Methylacidimicrobium sp. AP8: one gene and its partner. The protein of the gene in region 1 interacts with the protein of each later gene in a pairwise test. Links are inferred from orthologs where the notes say so. Each region holds a gene or a part of one and is shown on either strand. Other genes may lie near its edges.

Region 1 (3,607 bases):
CTTGTCCGCCTTCTTGTTATGTCCTAAAGCACAACACCCTAAACCAAAAGAGACGCAAAGGAGATGCCAGCATGCTGACAGTGGGCGATCCGTTTCCCAAGTTTACCCTGAAAGCCGTCCAAGGGGGGCCGGAAGGCCTGAAGCTCGACACGGCATTCACCGAGATTTCCGACCAGACGCACAGCGGCAAATGGAAGGTCCTCTTTTTCTGGCCGAAGGATTTCACATTCGTCTGCCCGACCGAACTGGTCGCATTCGGCAAGCTGATGAAGGAGTTCGCCGAGCGCCACGCCGTCCTTTACGGCGTCTCGATCGACAGCGAGTTCGTCCACCTCAACTGGCGGCTCCACCACCCGGAGCTGAAGGATATTCCTTTTCCCATGCTCGCCGATATCAAGCGGGAGCTCTCGAGCGCGCTCGGCATCCTCGATCGGAAGGAGGGGGTCGCGCTCCGGGCGACCTTCATCGTCGACCCGGAGAACGTCATCCGGTTCGTTTCGGTCAACGACCTTTCGATCGGACGCAACCCGGAGGAGGTGCTGCGGGTGCTCGACGCCTTGCAATCGGGCGAGCTCTGCCCCTGCAACTGGCGGAAGGGAGAAGAGTTCCTCAGGCCGGCGGCCGCCTGAGCAACCGGCAGGCTACAGGAACTCGACCGGATCGACATCCACGATGAGGTCGGCCTCCTTCCGGCGGCCGCGTTCCCCTAGCCACTGCTTAAGGCGGCGGGCGGCCTCGGCGATCCGCGATGTCTTAAGAAGGAGTTGAAAGCGGAAGGCGCCCTGAAGCCGGGCGATCGGGGCGGGCACCACCGGGCCGACTTCCGCGGATCCTTCAAGCCTTCGCCGGATCTCCGCAGCCTCGATTTCCGCCGTCCGCCGGCACAGATCTTCTTTTAGGCCCTTCCAAGTAAGGAGGATCAGGCGCAACGCCGGCGGATAGCCGAGCGACGTCCGAAATTCCAGGTCCTGCTCGGCGAAGCCGCGATAGTCGTGGTGCCGGGCGAACTGGATCGCCGGGTGCACCGGACAGCGGGTCTGGATCAAGACGACGCCTCGCTCTTCCCCGCGGCCGGAGCGGCCGGCGACCTGGACAAGCTGCTGGAAGGCGCGTTCGGCCGAGCGGAAGTCGGGCATGTGCAGCAGCCCGTCGATTTGGATGATCCCGACCAGGGTCACCCCGGGAAAGTGGAGTCCTTTGGCGACCATCTGGGTGCCGACCAGGATGTCGAAGCGGCGGGCGGCAAAAGCCGCCAAGGCTTCCGAAAGGGAGCCCTTCCGGGACATCGAATCCGAATCCATCCGCAAGACCCGGGCCGAGGGGAACGCTTGCTCGACCGACTCGACGACGCGTTCGGTTCCGGTTCCGAGCAGGTCGAAGCGCTTTCCGGAACAGGCGGAGCATGCTTCGGGGTAGGGTTCGTGGTGGCCGCAGAAGTGGCAACGGAGCCTTCCGGCCGCGCGATGATAGGTCAAGGCGACGCTGCAATCCGGGCACTCCCGGACGGCGCCGCACCCCGCGCACTGGAGAACCCGCGCATATCCCCGCCGGTTAATGTAGAGAATCGCTTGCTCCCCCCGCGCCAGTCGCTTCCCCAGCTCTTCCCGGAGTTCGCGGGAAAGCCAAGGGATTTCTTCCTTGGTCTCCTTGGCGTCGGCCGCCGGATTCCGCCGTTTGCCTCTTCTGCGCAGATCGACGATCCGGACCCAAGGAAGGGCGCGGTCCTGGACGCGGCTGCTCAACTCCAAGAGCCGGTATTTGCCCGCAAGGGCGTTGGCATAGGACTCGAGCGAGGGGCAGGCGGAGCCCAGGACTACCGGAATCCCTTCCCGGCGGGCGCGCATTACGGCGACGTCCCTCGCGTGATACCGCGGAGTCTCCCTTTGCTTGTAGGCGGGCTCGTGCTCCTCGTCGACGACGATGAGCCCGAGATCGCGCAACGGAGCGAAAACGGCGGAGCGCGCGCCGAGCACGATGCGCGCACGCCCGGAGCGAACGTCCCGCCACTGGTCGTGCCTCTCTCCAGGGGAAAGCCGGCTATGCCAGAGCGCCACCCTGCCGGGATGATCGCCGAACCGGCTCTGCACCTGCTCGGCGAGTTGCGGGGTCAAGGCGATCTCCGGAACAAGAATCAGCGCGGACCGCCCCTGGGCAAGCGCCTCCGCCACCGACCGCAGATAGATCTCCGTCTTCCCGCTGCCGGTAACTCCGAAGAGAAGGAACGCGGAGAACGCGTTCTCCCGAATCGCCCGCCGAACGGAGTCGAACGCCGCCGCCTGATCCGCGGTCAAGATCGGAAGGACCTCGTTTTTTTGAAGAGGGACGTCCAACGGATGCCGCCGTCGCTCCGCCTTCCGCAGGTCGATGAGTCCGCGCTTTGCGAGCCGATTCCAGACTTGCGGCCCGATTCCCGTGCCGGTGCAGAGCTCGGAGAGCCAAGCAGATCCCAGCTCGCGCAGCCGCATCCACGCCTCCTTTTCGCGCGGAGAGCAGCCGATCCGCTCGAGGGCTTCTGGGTCCGCTTCGCCAAGGCAGACGGCCCGCAACCGCTCCTGTGCGCGCGCCCGCCGGACCGGAGCGGGCAGAATGCAAGCGAGAGAGGCGGCCAAAGGAGCGCAATAGTAGTCGGCGACCCACGCGGCGAGTTGCAGGAGAGGAGCAGGGAGGTGAAAAGCGTCGGAGCAGATTCCGGCCAGCTCGCGCAATCCCTCGACGGCGGGCTCGGCCGGAAAATCGATGACCCAGCCCGTGGTCTCCGCCCGCCGCAACGGAACCCGAACGTGGGAACCGATCTCAACCCGGCCGGCGAGCCGTTCGGGAACGGCATAGTCGAGCAGGCAATCCCGCTTTCTCTCCAAGAGAACTCGGGCGATGGAACCTCGAGGAGCGGCGGAGGGCCGTTTTCCTTCCAAGAGCTCGTTCGGCATGGTTCGGGACGCGGCCATCGTATCCCGCCAGAAAAGCTCCCACCAACTTCCTTCTTAGGGTCCGCTTGCCGCCCGCCGACAGGACGAGTATGGTCAGGACCAGAGGATGGAGCGCCGCCGGCCTCTTCCGCGGCCAGCCTCTTCGCCCGGCGGGCAGCGGACGCGCGCGGCAAGAGAATTCACCGCCTTTGCGCGGCAACCGATGAACGATACCATTGCGGCACTCGCCACTCCCGCCGCACCGGCGGCCTTGGCCGTGATTCGGATCAGCGGCCCGGAATCCCGGAGGATCACCGAACTTCTGCTGCGGAAGCCGGTTTCCTGGCTCCCGCAAAAGGCTTGGTACCGGGAACTCTGGGACGGAGAGCAGAAGCTGGACGACGTCGTCCTTCTCTACTGGCAGCAGCCCCGCTCGTATACGGGCGAAGAGATGGTCGAAATCTCCTGCCACGGGAATCCGCTGCTGGTCGACCGGATCCTGGCGGCCTATTTCAGCCGAGGCGTCCGGGCGGCTCTTCCCGGAGAGTTCACCCAGCGCGCCTTCCTTCACGGCAAGCTCGATCTGACCCAGGCCGAGGCGATTGCAGACCTCATTCATGCCGGCAGCCTTCGCAGCCTGGTTGTCGCTCAGCAGATGCAGGAGGGGAGGCTCGGCCGTAAGCTGGCGGATGCCAGAGCCG
Region 2 (2,732 bases), 1.0 Mb from region 1 along the record:
GCCCGACGGTGGTGTGCATGTTGGAGAGGATCATGCTCCGGTTGACCGACTTCGGCCCCACGTAGACAACCTCGATCTCCTTGACGGGCGGACCGGGCGCCTGCGCCCCGGACGCGCTGGGCGGGGCGACGACCTTCTTCGGCCGATGCTTCTTCGGCGCGGCGGGAGCTGGGGAGGGCTGTTCCTCCGCAGGGGCTGCCGGCTGCGCCGCCGGCGGGGAGGGCGCCTCGGAGGGAAGAGGCGGTGGGGCGAGTCGCGGTGCGGTGGGAACGACGGGTTCCGGCGCCGGCGACTCCGCCGGCGCAGGACCGGCCGCTTGCGCTTCGCTCGCGGTGGCAGCCGGCACCGGAGGCTGATCGAGGAGCGCCGGAGGCGTTTTCGGGGCGCTATCCAGGGGGGAAATCGCCTGGGCCCCTGTGCCCGCGCTGCCTTGGGACGAAGAAGCGCTGGTCTCTTCCCCTTCCGTCGCGGAGCCTGCCGGATGCGCTTCGTATTCCCACAGCCAGAAGGCGAGGCCCAGGATAAACGGGGTAAGCGCCGATGCCCGACCGCGGAGCCACCGAAGCGGAAACCCTGTTGATCGCTTCACGAGTGGGTGCTTTGGGTCCGGATGGACGGGCAAGCCCTTCGTTTCCGAATCAAGGGCTGCTTACGCGGCGGTGCCGGGCGAGGGATGTTCCTTCTCGGACGAGGGCACGATCTTGGTTTTCCTCGATGAGGGCTTCTTCGGCGCGTCGGATTTCGCTTTAGCCTCTTTGCGCTTGGGTTTGTCGGTCGGCGCGACGAGCTCGACGGAGAGCTGTGCGGTCACATCGGGATGGAGGTCGACCGGTAGGGTGTAGGCCCGCAGCTCCTTTAGAGGACGATCCAAACGGATCTTCTTCCGATCGATTTCGATCCCTTCCTCCCGCAGACGGTCTGCGATATGCTGCGCAGTGACCGCGCCGAAAACCTTTTCCTGCTCTTCGCCGCCCGAGGCGAGCGTGAAGACAAGCTTGAGCTTTTGCAGGCGGGATGCCAACTCCTGCGCGGCTTGGAACTCGGCGGCTTCTCGCTCGGCCCGGCGCTTCCGCAAAAGCTCGATATGGCGTTTGGTCGCCATCGTCGCGATCGTCGCCATGCGCTTGGGCAACAAAAAATTGCGCGCGTAACCGCTTTTGACCTTCACGAGGTCGCCCTCCGCTCCCAATCCGTCGATTCTCGTGTGCAGAACCACTTCTACCAGCATGCTATTTCTCCGTTGTTCGCCCTGGAAAATTCGTTCGCCGGCCACCGGGTTCAGAACGGGACGTCGTCAGCCTCGGGCATGCTTTCTTCCGTAGGCCGGGCTGCCTCTCCCGTTTCGCGAGGCCGTTCGGATTCTTCGCCGGGAGGATGGCTTCCGGCCGGTCTGCCCCGACCGAGGAACTGGACCCGCTCCGCCCGAACCCGAATGCGGTTTCGCTTCTCTCCTTCTTTCGTTTCCCACTGGTCGAACTGGAGCCTTCCTTCGACCAAGACCGGCGAACCTCGGTGCAGGTACTCCTTGGCCGTTTCCGCCTGCCGTCCCCAAGTCACCACGTCGATGAAGCAGGTTTCTTCCTTCACCTGCCCGTCAGGACTGCGGATCGTCGTGTTGACCGCCAGCGAGAGATCTCCGACCGCGGTTCCCTTGGGGGTATACCGCACCTCGGGATCCCGGGTTAAATTGCCGATCAGAAAGACGCGATTGAGGTCAGCCACAGGAACTCCTTGGTCTAGGCGGTGGATGGGGCGGGCTCCGGAGCCCGCTTTCTGCGAAGATAGAACTGCCGGAAGAGGAAGGGGTGGGCTTTTTGTGCTTCGGCTAAAGCGGCGATGCGGTCCGGCGCCAGCGAAAACGTTAGGTTGACGTAATAGCCGAACTCGATCCGGTGCGCGATCCGCTCGAAGCGCCGCCGATCCATTTTCTGGCACCCGAGCAGCTCGCCTCCTTCGGCGCGGAGAGTCTTCTCGAGAACTTCGATGGCTTCCTTCACGCTCTCGTCCTTCCCCTGCACATTCAGGATATACAATCCGTCATAAATTGCTTTCATGATCGTTCCGAACGCCTTTCTTCGCGAACGGTGTGATGGGTTACGAGTTAAACCGGCTCATCGCTACCGCAATGCCACCCTCCTGGCAACACTCAAATGCATCGACGGCCCTCTCGATCATCTGGCCGAGCAGCGGCAGCTCTTCCTCCCGGAATCGGGCGAGGACGAAATCCGCCAAGTCGATGCCTGGAGGGAGCGGGCCGATTCCGCAGCGCAGCCTGCTGAAGCTCTCCGTCCCGATGGCGGAGGCCACGGAAATCAGCCCGCGGTGGCCGCCGGAAGAGCCGGCCGCGCGCAAGCGCACCTTGCCCAGCGGAAGGGCGACATCATCAACAATAACGATGATCTCCTCCGGTTTCTTTCCTAATCTTTTTAGGATCTTACGCACGACCACCCCACTTTCGTTCATATAGCAGGTCGGGGCGATCAAGAGCGCGTCCTTGTCCTGGGCGACAAAGGCGGGTGCCCAACGCTCCGGCCGCCACGAAAGCCGGCGGCGCTGGGCGATGGCCTCGACCACCATAAGACCCACGTTGTGCCGCGTGCCGGCGTACTCCGGACCCGGGTTGCCCAACCCGAAAACAAGAGAAAACATTGTCCCGCATCCCCGGGTCGGTGGCGAAAACCCGGGCGGGAGGGCACACCGACCGGGGGCTCCACCCGTACCCTTCCTCGGAC

Evidence for each region. Proteins that work in one complex are often made in the same cells at the same time.
Region 2: the proteins of priA (region 1) and MTHMO_RS04945 interact in binary tests that used the Escherichia coli proteins (3 or more experiments, as listed by UniProt). The link is inferred for Methylacidimicrobium sp. AP8 from one-to-one orthologs.

Annotation. Positions count from the first base shown.
Region 1 is NZ_LR797830.1:57,267-60,873, reverse strand. What follows is about bases 294-3,286. They hold priA (primosomal protein N'), read right to left. Parts: upstream 2,946-3,286; coding sequence 642-2,945; downstream 294-641. Other genes in these bases: mnmE (tRNA uridine-5-carboxymethylaminomethyl(34) synthesis GTPase MnmE), read left to right, coding at 3,130-3,286; MTHMO_RS00250 (peroxiredoxin), read left to right, coding at 294-629. In the rest of the region: more of MTHMO_RS00250, read left to right, coding at 72-293; more of mnmE, read left to right, coding at 3,287-3,607.
Region 2 is NZ_LR797830.1:1,084,739-1,087,470, forward strand. It holds MTHMO_RS04945 (single-stranded DNA-binding protein), read right to left. Parts: upstream 1,723-2,732; coding sequence 1,279-1,722; downstream 1-1,278. Other genes in the region: bamA (outer membrane protein assembly factor BamA), read right to left, coding at 1-589; rplI (50S ribosomal protein L9), read right to left, coding at 650-1,228; MTHMO_RS04950 (30S ribosomal protein S6), read right to left, coding at 1,737-2,054; pth (aminoacyl-tRNA hydrolase), read right to left, coding at 2,095-2,649. UniProt on the Escherichia coli protein: Plays an important role in DNA replication, recombination and repair. Binds to ssDNA and to an array of partner proteins to recruit them to their sites of action during DNA metabolism. Acts as a sliding platform that migrates on DNA via reptation.